3 regions of the Pseudarthrobacter sp. MOO13 genome follow, and region 1 is predicted to be linked to each of the others. Evidence: riboswitches for the same ligand, from Rfam matches in the RefSeq annotation. Region 1 holds a riboswitch; each other region holds the start of a gene.
What was found. Region 1 has a riboswitch for thiamine pyrophosphate ahead of thiD (bifunctional hydroxymethylpyrimidine kinase/phosphomethylpyrimidine kinase). Riboswitches for the same ligand answer to the same signal wherever they lie in the genome.
Positions count from the first base shown of each region.

Region 1 (5,011 bases):
TGGAGGAAACCGCAACGGAGGAAACCCCCGAGGCGTCTGTTGCTGCCCCGGAAGCCGCCGCCCCCGCGGTCGAGGAGGTCCCGCAGGCGCCGGTGCAGGCACAGGAGCCCGCCGCCGCACCTGCAGCTCCCGAGGCCGGAAGCGACGCCGCGTCCACGGCGGCAGCAAGCCCCTTTGGTTCGCTGTTCCTGGAACCAGGTTCCCCCACGTCAGTCCTCTTCCAGGCGCCGGACCTGAGCACCGTGGTCCGCCCCGCAACGCCCGCGGCGGAAGAGACCGACGAGGAAGAGACCGACGACGCAGACGATTCCGCCAGCCGCCGCCGGCGCCGCAGCCGTGGCCGCCGTGGCCGCAGCCGCATCGGCGAGCGGACAGATGAAGACGTCGAGGGCGGCACCGATGACGCCGATGCCGAAGACGAAGCCGACGAGGACGCCAACGGGCCACTGGAAGACGGCGTGACCTCCCGCCGTCGCCGCCGCCGCCGCCGCGGTGACCAGGACCTGGAGTTGACCGGTGGGGAAGGCGACGATCCGCCCAACACGGTGACGAGGGTCCGTGCGCCGCGCGCGGTCAGCGAAGCGCCGGTCAACAACCGGGTCACCAGCGTCAAGGGCTCCACCCGCCTTGAGGCCAAGAAGCAGCGCCGCCGCGAATCCCGCGATACCGGCCGCCGCCGCACCGTGATCACCGAAGCCGAGTTCCTGGCCCGCCGCGAATCCGTGGACCGCCAGATGATCGTCCGGCAGCGCGACGACAGAATCCAGATCGGCGTCCTCGAAGACGGCGTCCTGGCTGAGCACTTCGTGTCCAAGACCCAGCAGGACTCGCTGATCGGCAACGTCTACCTGGGCAAGGTCCAGAACGTGCTGCCGTCCATGGAAGCCGCTTTCGTGGACATCGGACGCGGCCGCAACGCCGTGCTCTACGCCGGCGAGGTCAACTGGGAAGCCGTCAACCTCGAAGGCAAGCAGCGCCGGATCGAAAACGCCCTGAAGTCCGGCGACACTGTCCTGGTCCAGGTGACCAAGGACCCTGTGGGCCACAAGGGCGCCCGCCTCACCAGCCAGATCTCCTTGCCCGGACGCTACCTGGTGTACGTGCCCGGCGGCTCCATGACCGGCATTTCCCGCAAACTGCCGGACGTCGAACGCAACCGCCTCAAGCGCATCCTCAAGGACCGCCTCCCCGAACACGCCGGTGTCATCGTCCGCACCGCCGCAGAGGGCGCCTCCGAAGAGGAACTCACGCACGACATCAACCGGCTGCGCGCACAGTGGGAAGGCATCGAAAGCCAGTCCACCTCCACCAAGGTCCTTGCCCCCGAACTGCTGTACGGCGAACCTGACCTGACCATCAAGGTGGTCCGCGACGTCTTCAACGAGGACTTCTCCAAGCTGATCGTCTCCGGCGAGGAAGCCTGGGACACCATCGAGGCCTACGTCACCTACGTCGCCCCGGACCTGGTGGGCCGCCTCGAGAAGTGGACCAAGGACCAGGACATCTTCTCCGCCTGGCGGATCGATGAGCAGATCCACAAGGCACTCGAGCGCAAGGTGTTCCTGCCCTCCGGCGGATCCCTGGTCATCGACCGGACCGAAGCCATGACCGTGGTGGACGTCAACACCGGCAAGTTCACCGGCAGCGGCGGCAACCTCGAGGAAACCGTCACCAAGAACAACCTCGAAGCTGCCGAGGAAGTGGTGCGCCAGCTGAGGCTGCGCGATATTGGCGGCATCATCGTGATCGACTTCATCGACATGGTGCTCGAATCCAACCGGGACCTGGTCCTGCGCCGCCTCGTCGAGTGCCTGGGCCGCGACCGGACCAAGCACCAGGTTGCCGAGGTCACGTCCCTGGGCCTGGTCCAGATGACCCGCAAGCGCATGGGCACGGGCCTGCTGGAAGTCTTCGGCGAGCAATGCGAGGCGTGTGCCGGACGCGGCGTCGTGACCCATGACGATCCTGTGGAGCACCGCCGCGCCAACATCGTGGCGGCCGAACACCACGTCCAGCGCGCCGACAACCGTCCCGAAGCCCGCGGGGAGGCCCACCGCCCCGACGGACAGCGGACCGATGCCGGCCAGCCCGGTGCACGCCCCGAGCGGAAGCGCCGCCGTGGACGCGGCGGCCAGCAGGCCGAGGCAGTACCGGCGCCGGCAGTGCACGTGCACACTGTGCAGCCGGATCCCGGTGACGCCGAGCGGCACGCCAAGGCTGAAGCCACCCGGCTTGCGTTGGCCAACATCGCCGCGGCGGCCCACGCGGCGCACCTCCACGACGACGAGCTGGCAGCTGCCCGGCACGCGCCGGCGGAGCAGGCTACGGCCCCGCAAGCACCGGTCCAGCCTGCACCGGCAGCTGACGGGGAAAGGCACGACGCCGATACGCACGGGCGTCCCGCGGCGGTCCTGACGTTCGGCGGCGAGAAAGTCCCGCTTCCGTTCGTGGAGCACGCGGAGGAGCAGCAGCCCAAGCCCGCCCTGACGCTGGACCGGCTCGCGGAAGCATTCGCGCACCTCGGCCAGCCGGTTTCCGCCGTCGAGGACGCTCCGAAAAATCCTGCAGCGGCTGAACCGGCACCGGAACAGGCCGCACAGGAGCCCCGGCCGCAGGGCGGCGAAGCCCCTTCGCGGGCCGCGGAAGCACCGGCTGAAAAGGACTACTCCGACCACACGCTGGAGCAGACAAGGCAGCGCAGGCCGCGCCGCCACCGGGCCGCCAGCCGAGCCCAGGGCGCCGCGAACGAAACCGCCGTCCAGCACCATGAGAACGTCCAAGCCGCAACTACCGGGCACTCGCACGCAGCCAAGGCCCCCGAGCCCGCGAACCAGCAGCCCGCTGATAGCGGCAAGCGTTCCGAGGAACCCATCATCCTCGGCGTGGGCGTCCCGGCTTCGGAGCTCTAAATTCCGGCAGACCACGGCGTCGCTAGGTGAAGTCCCCGTCTCGTGGACCATTCCCCCCGAAAGTACAGGGGGAACAGTCCACGGGGCGGGGACTTCCTGCATCCGGCCGCTGTCACCTTTAGCCCGGTACCGCGCCACCGGCTAGGCTGGGAAACCGACACGGGGTGCCGCGCAGAAGGCCGGCTGAGATCCACACCCGTTGAACCTGTCCGGCTAGTACCGGCGAAGGGATGTCTGTTGTCTTCGACCCTCTCCATGCCCCTGCCAAGTGCCTCCACTGACTCCTCCGGGACCCCTGCGGGGCGCGATATCCCACGCGTCCTCTCCATTGCGGGCTCTGATCCTTCCGGCGGAGCAGGAGTCCAAGCGGACCTGAAGAGCATTGCAGCGCACGGCGGATATGGCATGGCCGCCATCACGGCACTGACGGCGCAAAATACCCGTGGCGTTGTGGCCGTCCACGTCCCGCCTGCTGCGTTCCTGGCGCAGCAGCTCGATGCCGTCAGCGACGACATCACCATCGACGCCGTCAAGATCGGCATGCTCGGCGACGAAGCGGTGATCCGCACGGTCCAGCAATGGCTCGACAAGGTGCGTCCCGCCGTCGTAGTCCTGGACCCGGTGATGGTGGCCACCAGCGGCGACCGCCTGCTGAAGGAAACCGCCGAAGCCGCCCTCCGCGACCTGCTTCCGCTTGCCCACCTCATCACCCCCAACCTGCCCGAACTGGCCATGCTGGTGGGCGAAGAGCCAGCGGGGGACTGGGAAGGTGCGCTGGACCAGGGCAGGCGCCTGGCGGATGCCACCGGCGCCACCGTCCTGGTAAAAGGCGGACACCTGTCAGGCGAAGGCTGCCCGGACGCCCTGGTGAACACCGCCGGTGTGCTGGCCCGGGACGTGGTGGAAGTGCCCGGCCCCCGCGTCAACACCCGCAACAGCCACGGGACGGGTTGTTCGCTGTCCTCTGCCATGGCCACGGTCCAGGCCCGGTTGGGCGACTGGGAAGGGTCGCTGCGGACGGTCAAGCCCTGGCTGGCCGGAGCGCTTGAGGATTCCGGCAGGCTGGAGGTCGGCCACGGGAACGGGCCCGTGCACCACTTCCACCATGTGCGGCCCCACCTGCCGGAAGGCGGCTTCGCGGCCAGGCTCTGGGCCGAAGCCCGGCAGGACCTGGCGGATATTTACGCCCTGGACTTCATCCAAGGCCTGGTCTCCGGCGAACTGGCGGAAAAGGACTTTGCCTACTATCTGGCCCAGGACGCCCAATACCTGAACGGCTACTCCCGGGTCCTGGCCCGCGCCAGTTCCCTGGCCCCCTCCGAAGAGGAGCAGCTGTTCTGGGCAGGCTCGGCCCGGCAGTGCCTGGAGGTTGAATCGGAACTGCACCGCTCATGGCTCAGCACCCGGCCCGGGCAGACAGGCCTGGGACCCGTCACCAAGTCCTACGTTGACCACCTCACAGCCGTCTCGGCGTCGGGCAGCTATGCCGTCCTTGCCGCCGCCGTCCTGCCCTGCTTCTGGCTCTACGCCGAGGTTGGCAGGACACTGCACGCCCGGTTCCTCGCGGCGGGCGAACCGGACGGGCACGCGTACGCCGCGTGGCTCCGCACCTATGCCGACGAGGGCTTCGCCGAGGCCACCCGGCAGGCCATCGCCATGGTGGATGCGGCCGGACGGAAGGCCTCCGACCATGAACAGGCCGCCATGGTCACGGCGTTCAAGCAGTCCTGCCGGCTCGAAGTGGAATTCTTCGACGCGCCGCGCATTCACTCCTGACGTCCAACGGCGGCGCCCCGGCTACAATGGATACGCACGGTTGCGGCGCTGCATGCCATGCTGTGGTTACTATCACAGCCGGCCCTCCGGAACCAGCCTCATTTGCGGCTGGAGACGGATTTAGCGTATTCTGGATCTTCGGTGCTTACGCCAACACTTGGGTTATGACCCCACGGCGTTGAGGCACAGCGAGAAACCAGGCTTTTATTGAGTCGGTTCCGCACGCAAATTTTGTTATAAACGTCGAGAGAAGTGAGTTCCCAAGTGGTGTACGCGATTGTCCGCGCAGGCGGCCGCCAAGAGAAGGTTTCCGTTGGAGACTTCGT
Region 1 covers NZ_CM177848.1:1,656,238-1,661,248, forward strand. Annotated here, with positions in the region: gene AC4EEO_RS07755 (Rne/Rng family ribonuclease) at 1-2,909, shown strand, start outside; TPP riboswitch at 3,060-3,157, shown strand; gene thiD (bifunctional hydroxymethylpyrimidine kinase/phosphomethylpyrimidine kinase) at 3,165-4,685, shown strand; gene rplU (50S ribosomal protein L21) at 4,950-5,011, shown strand, end outside.

Region 2 (5,011 bases), 1.6 Mb from region 1:
GTCCTGTACCTGGCCACCGTCCGCGGACCCAAGGTGACCAACGCCGTCGTCGCGGTGAAGCTCCGGAGCCACCAGGACCTGATCGTCACCGCCACCGGGCACGTGATCTCCCTGATTCCCGGCTCCCTGGTGGTGGAGGTGGACCGCCCGGCCTCCACCCTGTACCTGCATGCACTCAACATCACCTCCAAGCAGGACATCGAGGGCCTGCGGAACGAGGTCCGGTCCATCGAAGCGGGCCTGATCCGCATCATGGGGTCCGCCGAAGAACTCGAAGCCGTCCGAATGGAGGCGTCCGCATGATGCCTGTTGTCCTGGCGGTCACGGCCGTCATCTTCTCCCTCGCCGCGGGCGGGGCCATCATCAGGATTGCCCGCGGCCCTTCGCTGCTGGACCGGGTGCTTGCGGCCGATGTCCTGCTCGCCATCCTGGGCGGGGCCCTGTGCGTGGACATGGCCGTGAACCGGCACCTGAACAACCTGATGCTGGTGGTGGCCATCTCCATCATTGGGTTCATCGGGTCGGTCACGGTGGCCCGGTTCGTCGCCGACCGGAGGGTGAACCCCCATGAATCCTGACTTTTCCGGCGCGGACGCGTGGATCGACCTTGCCTCCGCGGTGTTCATGGTGGCGGGTGCGCTCCTGTCCCTGGGCGCCGCCATCGGGCTGCTCCGCTTCCCGGACCTGATGAGCCGCATGCACGCCGCCACCAAGCCGCAGGTCCTGGGCCTGTTCCTGCTGCTGGCAGCCATTGGGCTGCAGATGCGCAACTGGTGGGTTTGGCCGGTCCTGGTGGTGGCCTGGATCTTCCAGCTGCTCACGGTGCCGGTGTCCGCGCACATGGTGGGCCGGGCCGGCTATCGCACCAAGCACCTGCACCGGGAGCTGCTCGCCGCCGATGAGCTTGAGGCCGTAGTGCAAAAAGCCGCCGCCGAGGCTGCCCTGACGGACAACCGCGACGACGGCGAAAACCGCCAGTAGCTAGACGATGTCCTGCGTCTTGGCGAAGCGGGTGATGGCGCGCTGGGTGCCCCGGTTGGCCAGGACCTGGATGATGGCGCTGACGGACGCGGAGATCAGTGCGAAAGTCAAGGCCGACCGCAGGCTGGTGGGCACGTCCTCGCCCTTGCCGCTGGGCGGCTTCTGCCCGGTGGTCTTCTCCCAGATGGTGTTGACGAGCTTGGTGCCGACCAGGCCTGCGCCCAGGCTCACCGCGGTACCGAGCAGCTTGATGAAGAGGTTCATTCCTAGTACTCCTTGCGGGCGGAAAACGGACTGCCTCCAGCCTAGCCGTACACCCGGACCGGTCCGGGCAAGGGCATGGCCGGCATCCTCTCGGGCCCGCTGACGGCGGTCCGCGGTCACATCCGGTTCAACAGCCGGCATGGCCGCCGCCCAGCCCCCGCCAGGTGTAAACTTGACCACGCCCAAACCGGGCAGTATCTACACGCGAACATCAACATTCAAAAACGACAGGGGAGCGCCGCCGTCGGACAACCTGGCCATGCCGGGAACCGCAGGTGGGCGCTGAGAGTGCGGGACAGCCGCAGACCCTCGAACCTGATCCGGTTAGTACCGGCGCAAGGGAGTCGAGTTCTCAAAGTGTCCGGCCGGACCGGCAACGGTCCGCCAGCCGGAGCCACTTTCCCCTCCTGTTACCCAGGAGGATCACATGAGTACTGCTGCAATCAAGAAGACCACCAGTAAGTCCTGGCGCGTCGTCGACATCGTGGTGGCGGCCTTGGTGGCCATCGCCGGCGGGGTCATTTTCTGGGCCTGGGACCAGGGCGCCGCCGCCCTGTCGGCCCCCATGAACGCCGCCTACCCGCCCTTGACCGGGATCCTGGCCGGCGGCTGGATGATTCCCGGCGTGCTGGGAATGCTCATCATCCGCAAACCCGGAGCCGCCCTGTTCTGCGAAACTGTGGCCGCAACGGGCGAGCTCCTGATGGGTTCCCAATACGGCGCCTCCGTCCTTTTCTCCGGTTTCATCCAGGGGTTGGGCGCGGAAATCATCTTCGCGGTCTTCGTCTACCGCAAGTTCAACCTGCCCGTCTCCCTCGTGGCGGGGGCGGCCGCGGGCTTCTTCTGCGGCCTGAATGACTCATTCGCACCGTGGGGCTGGAACATTGCCTACTCCGGGGCGGACAAGCTCGCCTACATCGTCCTGACCACGGTGTCCGGCGCCGTGCTGGCGGGCGCGTTGTCCTGGCTCGCCACCCGCGGCCTGGCCCGCACCGGGGTGCTGAGTTCCTTCGCGTCCCGCAAGGCTGCAACGGAGCCAGTTTTCTCCTGATGGCACCTTCCCAGGACGCCGCAGGAGGCGTGCGCCCTGCCGCCGTCACGGCCCGCGGCTGGGGCTGGCGGCATGCCGGTAGGGCCAAACCTGCCGTCCACGCCCTCGACCTGGATATCCGCCCCGGCGAGCGGGTACTCCTGCTCGGTCCCTCGGGTGCCGGGAAGTCGACGCTCCTGCATGCCCTCGCCGGGGTCCTGGGCGACATCAACGACGACGGCGAGGCCGGCGATGCGGACGAGTCCGGTTCGTTGCTGGTTGACGGCGCCCCTCCCCGCGAGCGTCGCGGCCGCTCCGGCCTGATGCAGCAGGACCCGGAGACGCAGGTGGTCCTCTCCCGGGTGGGGGACGACGTCGCCTTCGGCGCCGAGAACCTTGCCGTGCCCCGCGACGCCATCTGGGCGCGCGTGCACGAGGCGCTTGCCGACGTCGGACTGTCCCACCTCCCGCTGGACCACCCGACGTCGGCCCTCTCCGGCGGTCAGAAACAGCGCCTGGCGCTGGCGGGCATCCTTGCGATGCGTCCCGGGCTGATCCTGCTGGACGAGCCCACCGCCAACCTCGACCCGGACGGAGTGCTGGAGGTCCGGGACGCCGTGGCACGCTGCCTGGACAAGACCGGGGCCACTTTGGTGGTGGTGGAGCACCGGGTTTCCGTCTGGAAGGACCTGGTGGACCGGATCGTGGTCCTGCAGCCGGGCTCCGCCTCGGATCCCGCCGTGCTCCTGGACGGACCTCCGGACCGGGTGCTCAGCGAGGCCCGGGCCATGCTGACGGCGGCCGGAGTCTGGGTGCCGGGGTATGTGCCGGCCACCCGCCGCCGGTCCGGCATCCCGGCCGCCGTAACCGGCAACCTCCTGCTTGCAGCCGAAGACCTGGCGGTCTCCCGCGAGCGTCCCCGCCGCAAAGGCTTCCGGAAGATTCCGCCGGTTCCTGTCCAGGAGGGTGTTGCCGCGCAGGTCCGGGCCGGCCAGGCGCTGGCCGTCACCGGCCCGAACGGCGCCGGAAAATCAACGTTCGCACTGACCCTTGCCGGGCTCCTTGAACCGGTGTCCGGAAAGGTGTCGGCCGCGGTGGACCTGAGCCGCGGTGCCGGGATCGACCCCTACGCGTGGAAGGCAGAGCAGTTGATCTCACGGGTGGGCACCGTGTTCCAGGAACCGGAGCACCAGTTCGTGACGGGCAAGGTGTTGGACGAGCTGCTGTTCGGGCCGCGGCACCTGGGCCACGGCGAGGACCGGGTGGAGGAGCTGCTGGAGCGGCTGCGGCTCACCCAGCTGGTGGACGCCAATCCCTACACATTGTCCGGCGGTGAGAAGCGTCGGCTGTCGGTGGCCACGGTCCTGGCCGCCAGCCCGCAGGTGCTGGTCCTGGACGAGCCGACGTTCGGGCAGGACGCCAACACCTGGGCGGAGCTGGCCTCGTTCCTCTCCGAACTCCTGGACGCCGGCACGGCCGTGGTGTCCGTGACCCACGACGCCGAATTCACCCGGGCTTTGGGCGGGGCCGAGCTGCGGATGGCCGCCACGGAACCGGTGGCGCCATGAGGCAGCAGCTGACCCTGGACGGCAACCGCGCCCTTCTTGCCCGGGCCAACCCGCTCAGCAAATTTGCCGCCGTCGTGCTGATCACCGCGGTCCTGGCGCTGTCCATCGACTGGGTTTCCGCGTCCGTGGCGCTGGTCTTCGAACTGATCCTGTTTCCCCTGGCCGGCCTCACCGTGTCCCTGCTCTGGCAGCGGGGCTGGCCGCTGATCCTCGCCGCCGCCATCGGCGGCTGGAGCACGTCCATCCTGGCTCCGGACAGCGGGAGGATCCTGCTCGACGCCGGCATCTGGACCATGAGCGAAGGCTCCCTCCAGCTGGGCATCGGCTTCCTGCTGCGGGGCTTCGCGATCGCCCTTCCGGCGGTGCTCCTGATGAGCTGCACCGATCCGACGGACCTTGCCGATGCGCTGGCACAGAAGGCGCGCCTGCCGCACCGGTTCGTCCTGGGAACCCTGGCGGCGATGCGCCTGGTGGGGCTCATGGCCGAGGAATGGCAGACCATCGGGATGGCCCGGCGTGCCCGCGGCGTGGGGTCGCGCGGCAACGTGGTCCAGCGGGTGAAGGCGACCCTGGGCCAAAGTTTCGGGCTCCTGGTGCAGGCGATCCGCCGCGCGTCGAGGCTTGCCGTGACCATGGAAGCGCGGGGTTTCGGCGGCGGGCAGCGAACCTGGGCCCGCGAATCGACGTTCAGTGTGCTGGACCTGTGGGTGGTAGGCGGCGGCGTCCTGATCGCCGGGTGCGCCCTCGGTGCGGCGCTTGCCGCGGGCCGTTGGAACATGGTGTGGCTGGGCAGCTAGCAGGGTTACCTGCCGGTACTATCGCATGTAGCGGGTAGGTCACCCCGGATACTCCCTCGGATGGCCATACCGCGACCTTCTATCTCATTTATGATATATTCGCGTCATGACTCAGGAGACCGCCGGCCACGTCGCCGCCATGTTGAGGAACGCCCGGACCGAGAAGGGCTGGACCCAAGGCCAGTTGGCTTCCGAACTCGGAACCAGCCAAAGCGCCGTCGCCCGGATGGAACAAGGCAAGCAGAACCTCAGCCTCAAGATGATCCAGCGGCTGGAGACCATCTTCGACCGGAGCATCGTCAACGTGGGCAAGCCCAGGATGACGCACCTGCGGGTGGAGGGCGGCCGCACCCTCTCCGGCGCGGTGGACG
Region 2 covers NZ_CM177848.1:99,385-104,395, forward strand. Annotated here, with positions in the region: gene AC4EEO_RS00380 (Na+/H+ antiporter subunit E) at 1-303, shown strand, start outside; gene AC4EEO_RS00385 (MrpF/PhaF family protein) at 300-578, shown strand; gene mnhG (monovalent cation/H(+) antiporter subunit G) at 568-981, shown strand; gene AC4EEO_RS00395 (DUF4235 domain-containing protein) at 982-1,245, opposite strand; TPP riboswitch at 1,465-1,605, shown strand; gene AC4EEO_RS00400 (ECF transporter S component) at 1,673-2,296, shown strand; gene AC4EEO_RS00405 (ABC transporter ATP-binding protein) at 2,296-3,843, shown strand; gene AC4EEO_RS00410 (energy-coupling factor transporter transmembrane component T family protein) at 3,840-4,640, shown strand; gene AC4EEO_RS00415 (UDP-N-acetylglucosamine 1-carboxyvinyltransferase) at 4,747-5,011, shown strand, end outside.
Region 2: it holds a riboswitch for thiamine pyrophosphate, as region 1 does, so the genes downstream of both, AC4EEO_RS00400 (ECF transporter S component) here and thiD (bifunctional hydroxymethylpyrimidine kinase/phosphomethylpyrimidine kinase) in region 1, are expected to answer to the same signal.

Region 3 (5,011 bases), 430 kb from region 1:
GCGCGGCCGGTGCGGCCCACCCGGTGCAGGTAGATTTTTTCGTCCTCGACGCACTGGTAGTTGATCACGTGGGTGACATCGTCCACGTCGATGCCGCGGGCGGCGACGTCCGTTGCCACCAGCACATCCACTTTGTTGTTCCGGAACGCGCGGAGCGCCTGTTCGCGTGCGCCCTGGCCCAGGTCGCCGTGGATGGCTGCGGCGGCGAAACCGCGGTCCACCAGTTCCTCGGCCACCTTGGCGGCGGTGCGCTTGGTCTTGGTGAAGATGATGGTCCGGCCACGGCCCCGGGCCTGCAGGATGCGTGCCACCACCTCGGTCTTGTCCATGCTGTGCGCACGGTAGATGAGCTGGCGGATGTCGCGCTTGGTGAGGCCTTCATCATCCGGATCGGCTGCCCTGATGTGGGTGGGCTGGGTCATGTAGCGGCGCGCCATCGCGATGACGGGGCCGGGCATGGTTGCCGAGAACAGGAGCGTCTGGCGGACAGCCGGGGTTCCGGCGATCAGGGTCTCAACGTCCGGCAGGAAGCCCAGGTCCAGCATTTCGTCGGCTTCGTCGAGGACCACGAGCTTGACGTTCTTCAGGCTCAGGTGCTTCTGCTTGTACAGGTCGATCAGGCGCCCCGGGGTACCCACTACTACTTCGACGCCCTGCTGGAGTGCTTCAACCTGGGGCTCGTAGGCGCGGCCACCGTAAATGGTGGTGATCCTGGCGTTGCGCTTGCGGGAGGCCGTTTGGAGGTCGTTGGCCACCTGCACTGCCAACTCGCGGGTGGGGACGATGACCAGGGCCTGCGGGGCGCCCGGGACGGCCAATTTGGCGTAGCCGGGGTCGTCCTGTCCGATGACCCGCTGCAGCGCCGGGATGCCGAAGCCCAGGGTCTTGCCGGTACCGGTCTTGGCCTGGCCGATGATGTCGTGGCCCGCCAAGGCCACCGGCAGGGTCATGGCCTGGATGGGGAAGGGGTGCGTGATCCCGGCGTCGGCGAGGGACTCGACAATATCCGCGCGGACGTTGTAGTCGGCAAAGGACTTCTCCGCGATCTCGTGCGGGGTCTCGTCCGAGATGATGGTCTCTTCCGGCTCGATGGTCTCGGTGCCGGACGCATCGGTCAGGAGCTGGTGGGTATGCAATTCACTCACGGGGAGTTTCCTTATTCATTTGGGCAATGGCGCTGCCTGCTCAACGGGCCGGCCAGTCCTGGCCGTTCCGGAGCACGCTCGGGCGCGCAAGCTAATCCAGTGGAAGCCGATCGCGGGCTATCTAATGCTGGCACTGGTGACCAACGGGCAAATCTCAAGATCGCGTAGGGGCGGGCTTGTTGGTTTCAAATCAAGGAAATCAACGACCGGGCATCCAGTTCTACCTTCCCAGTCTAGCCGTACAGGGGCGAAATCCCCGTGTTGCCCCTTCCTGCCGCGTCCATAGGGCCCTTATGGAACCAGTTCGAAGTGGATCTGCCGGGTGGTGATGTCGGAGGACAGCAGCCGGACGCGCACCTTGGTACCGGACGTCAGCTCGCCGGCGCAGCGGGCCGTCACCGCCGGTTCGGCGATCTGGATGATCCCGGAACTGCCGTTCCCGTTGCCGTTCTTGGTGGCTCCGTTGCCGTTTCCATTGCCGTTCTTGGCGGATCCGTTGCCGTTTCCGTTCTGGGGCTTGGACCCGGAAATCACGATCGCGTCGAATTCCTGGCCGATGTGGTTCAGCAGCAATGCCGCCTCCACCGTGTCCAGCGCCATCCGCTCCATCCGCGACGCCAGCTGGTCGGAACCGGCCATGATTCCCGGCAGCAGCGGCAGCGCCTCCCGTGCCCAGCCCGGAACATCACCGCCGTTGCTGAGGGCTTCGCAGATCACCAGCACGAAGCGGTCCACCAGCCGGCGCAGCGGGGCGGTGGTGTGGGCGTAGGCGGCGCCGATGGCCGACTGGATGCCGTCGTCCGGGACCGTCCCGTCAAACGCCGTATAGGACGCGCCCCGGAACAGCATCCCGGCCGAATGCATGATGGCCAGCTGGCGGGGATCGGTGGGGTCAAGCGACCGCAGGTACTCGCCGTAGCTGACTTCGCCGTCCCACGGCCTGCCCAGCACTTCGGTCTGCAGCCGGAAATGCCTCAGCGACCGCTCATCCGGGGCCGGCATGGTGCGCAGGATGCCCACCTTGCCTTCCAGCATGAGCTGGGCGGCCGCCATCCCCGTCATCAGCGAAATCTGCGCGTTCCAGTCCTCCACGGGAAGCTGCGGGGCGGCGTCGATCCGGTAGCCGCCGTCGGGCAGCTGAACGATCTCCTGCTCCGGCATGTTGAGGCTGGCGCCCCCGCGCTCCCGCTCCAGCGCCACCCGTTTCAGCCCCACTTCCCGGAGCAGTTGCAGCACGGGGGGAGCGGTGCCGGCGTCGAGGGCTGCTTGTGCACCTTTGTAGCTGAGCTTGTCGCGGCTGCGGATCCGCGCCCGCCTGACGCCCACGGACGTCACTGCTGCGTCGGCGTCGAGCGTGAATTCCCAGACGAAAGCCGGACACTCCTGGCCCGGCAGCAGGCTCCCGGCCCCTTCGCTGATGACCTCCGGGTGCAGCGGGATCCGGCCGTCGGGAGCGTAGAACGTCTGCCCGCGGCGCCTGGTTTCAGCATCCAGCGGACCACCCGGCGCAACAAATGCAGGAACATCGGCGATCGCGTACAGCACCCGGTAGCCGCCCCCGTCCGGCTCGATGAACACGGCTTGGTCCAGATCCGTGGACGAGGCGGGGTCGATGGTCACGAATGCGACGGCGGTCAGGTCATAGGACGGCAGTTTCAGGGCCGCCACGGCGGCGCGGGCGTCGTCCACTGCCGCGGCCGGGTAAGGCCCCGGCAGTTCGAGTTCGGTCCGCAACGCGCCCAGTGCCTCTTCCAAGGCGTTCCGGTGGTCGCGGACATTGGGAGCCAACCGATGATGTGACACAAAAGTCAGCGTAACTCCAAGTCCCGGGTTTACGCAGGCCCGGGGCCGGCAGCGTCCAGCGCGTCGAGCAGGGAGGCCGCAGCGGCCGCGGGATCCGACGCCTCCGTGATGGCACGCACCACCACGATCCTCCGTGCTCCTGCCTCCGCCACCTGGTGCACGTTCCCGTGGTCTATGCCCCCGATGGCAAACCACGGCACCGGGTTGGGTACTTCCGCGGCGGCCTTGGCGGCGTACTTCACCAGGTCCAGCCCGACGGCGGTCCGGCCGGGTTTGGTGGGCGTGGCCCAGACAGGCCCCACGCAGAAGTAGTCCAGGTGGGAAGGCCCGGCAGCGGCGGAGAGGGCGGCATCCACCTGCTCCGGGCTGTGGCTGGACAGCCCGATGGCCGCATTGCCGTTGACCAGCGTCCGGGCCGCAGCCAACGGGAGGTCCTTTTGGCCGATGTGGAACACCGGTGCGCCGGACAGCACCGCGATGTCGGCCCGGTCGTTAACGGCCCAAAGCCGCCCGTGGCGAACCGCGGCCTCCTTCAAGACCGCCAGCAGGTCCAGTTCTTCGGCTGCCTCGATGCTCTTGTCGCGCAACTGGATGATGTCCACGCCCCCGGCGAACGCGGCATCCACGAACCGGGCAAAGTCGCCGCGGTCCCGGCGCGCATCCGTGCAGAGGTACAGTCGGGCCGCCCCAAGGGCAGGAAAGGAGGAGGGGGACATATTCATGCCTGCCAGCCTAGTTCCTCTAAACTGGGCTGGTACTGCGGGAGCCCGCGGCAGCTGTCACAAAGCGCCGGGCTGAGAGGGCGTCGGAGCCGACCGCTTGACCTGATCCGGCTAATACCGGCGTAGGGAAGGAACCACACCATGACCAGCACCAGGAACTGCCTGCCCGGACTTGGCGATGACGCCATCCGGGCCGACGTCGCCGTCATCGGCGCCGGAGTGGTGGGACACGGAATCGCCTGGGAGATCCAGCGCTCCGGCAGGTCCGTTGCCCTCATCGATGACGCGCCCGGCGCCGGCGCCAGCTGGGCCGCTGCCGGCATGCTGGCCCCCGTCAGCGAGCTGCACTACCAGGAAGAGGACCTCCTGGAACTCATGCTCGACGCATCATCCCGCTGGCCAGGCTTCGCTGCCGGCGTCGCCGCAGCAGCCGGAGCCGGGACCGGCTACCTGATGACACCCACCCTCGCTGTCGGTGTCGACGCTGCCGACCGGCGGGCGCTGATGGACCTGCGCGCAGTGCAGCAGGCCAGCGGCCTGGAGGTGGCACCGTTGACCGTGCGTGAAGCCCGCAGCCGCGAACCCCTGCTGAGCCCGGGGATCTCCTGTGCGCTGGACACCCCGGCCGACCACCAGGTGGACCCGAGGAGGCTGATAGCGTCCGTGCGCCTGGCGCTCGCCGCAACGGTACGGGAAACCCCGACGGTGGCGGTTGCCGGTGCAACGGAAGGTTTTGCCGTCCCGGAGCGGGCGGCCGGACTGCTGTGGAAGGACGGGACGGTGGCCGGCGTCCGCCTTGGGAGCGGCAGCACAGTCCTGGCGGGGGAAACTGTCGTGGCCAACGGCCTGCACGCGGCGTCCCTTGACGGCTTGCCCCACGGCCTTGACCTGCCGCTGCGGCCGGTGCACGGGGACATCCTCCGGCTTTCCGTGCCGCAGCACCTCCGCCCGTTGGTGACAGCCACGGTGCGTGGGCTGGTCCACGGGATCCCGGTGTACATCGTGCCCCGGGAGGATGGCACGGCAGTCATCGGCGCGTCCCAACGGGAGGACGCCCTCTCCGACGCCGTGAGCGCCGGGAGCGTCTACCAGCTTCTCCGGGACGCCCAGGCGCTGGTTCCCGCCGTCGCCGAACTTGAACTCCTGGAATGCACCGCCCGGGCGCGCCCCGGAACCCCCGACAATGCACCCTTGCTGGGCCGGGTTGCGGCGTCCTTGGGATCCGGGGGCCCAGCCGACGGGCACGTGCCGGGGCTGATCATCGCGACCGGTTTCTTCCGGCACGGGGTGCTGCTCACGCCCGCCGCCGCCGCGATCTGCACGGCACTCCTGGACGGAGCC
Region 3 covers NZ_CM177848.1:1,224,535-1,229,545, forward strand. Annotated here, with positions in the region: gene AC4EEO_RS05805 (DEAD/DEAH box helicase) at 1-1,145, opposite strand, end outside; gene AC4EEO_RS05810 (RNB domain-containing ribonuclease) at 1,437-2,948, opposite strand; gene thiE (thiamine phosphate synthase) at 2,978-3,670, opposite strand; TPP riboswitch at 3,698-3,816, shown strand; gene thiO (glycine oxidase ThiO) at 3,812-5,011, shown strand, end outside.
Region 3: it holds a riboswitch for thiamine pyrophosphate, as region 1 does, so the genes downstream of both, thiO (glycine oxidase ThiO) here and thiD (bifunctional hydroxymethylpyrimidine kinase/phosphomethylpyrimidine kinase) in region 1, are expected to answer to the same signal.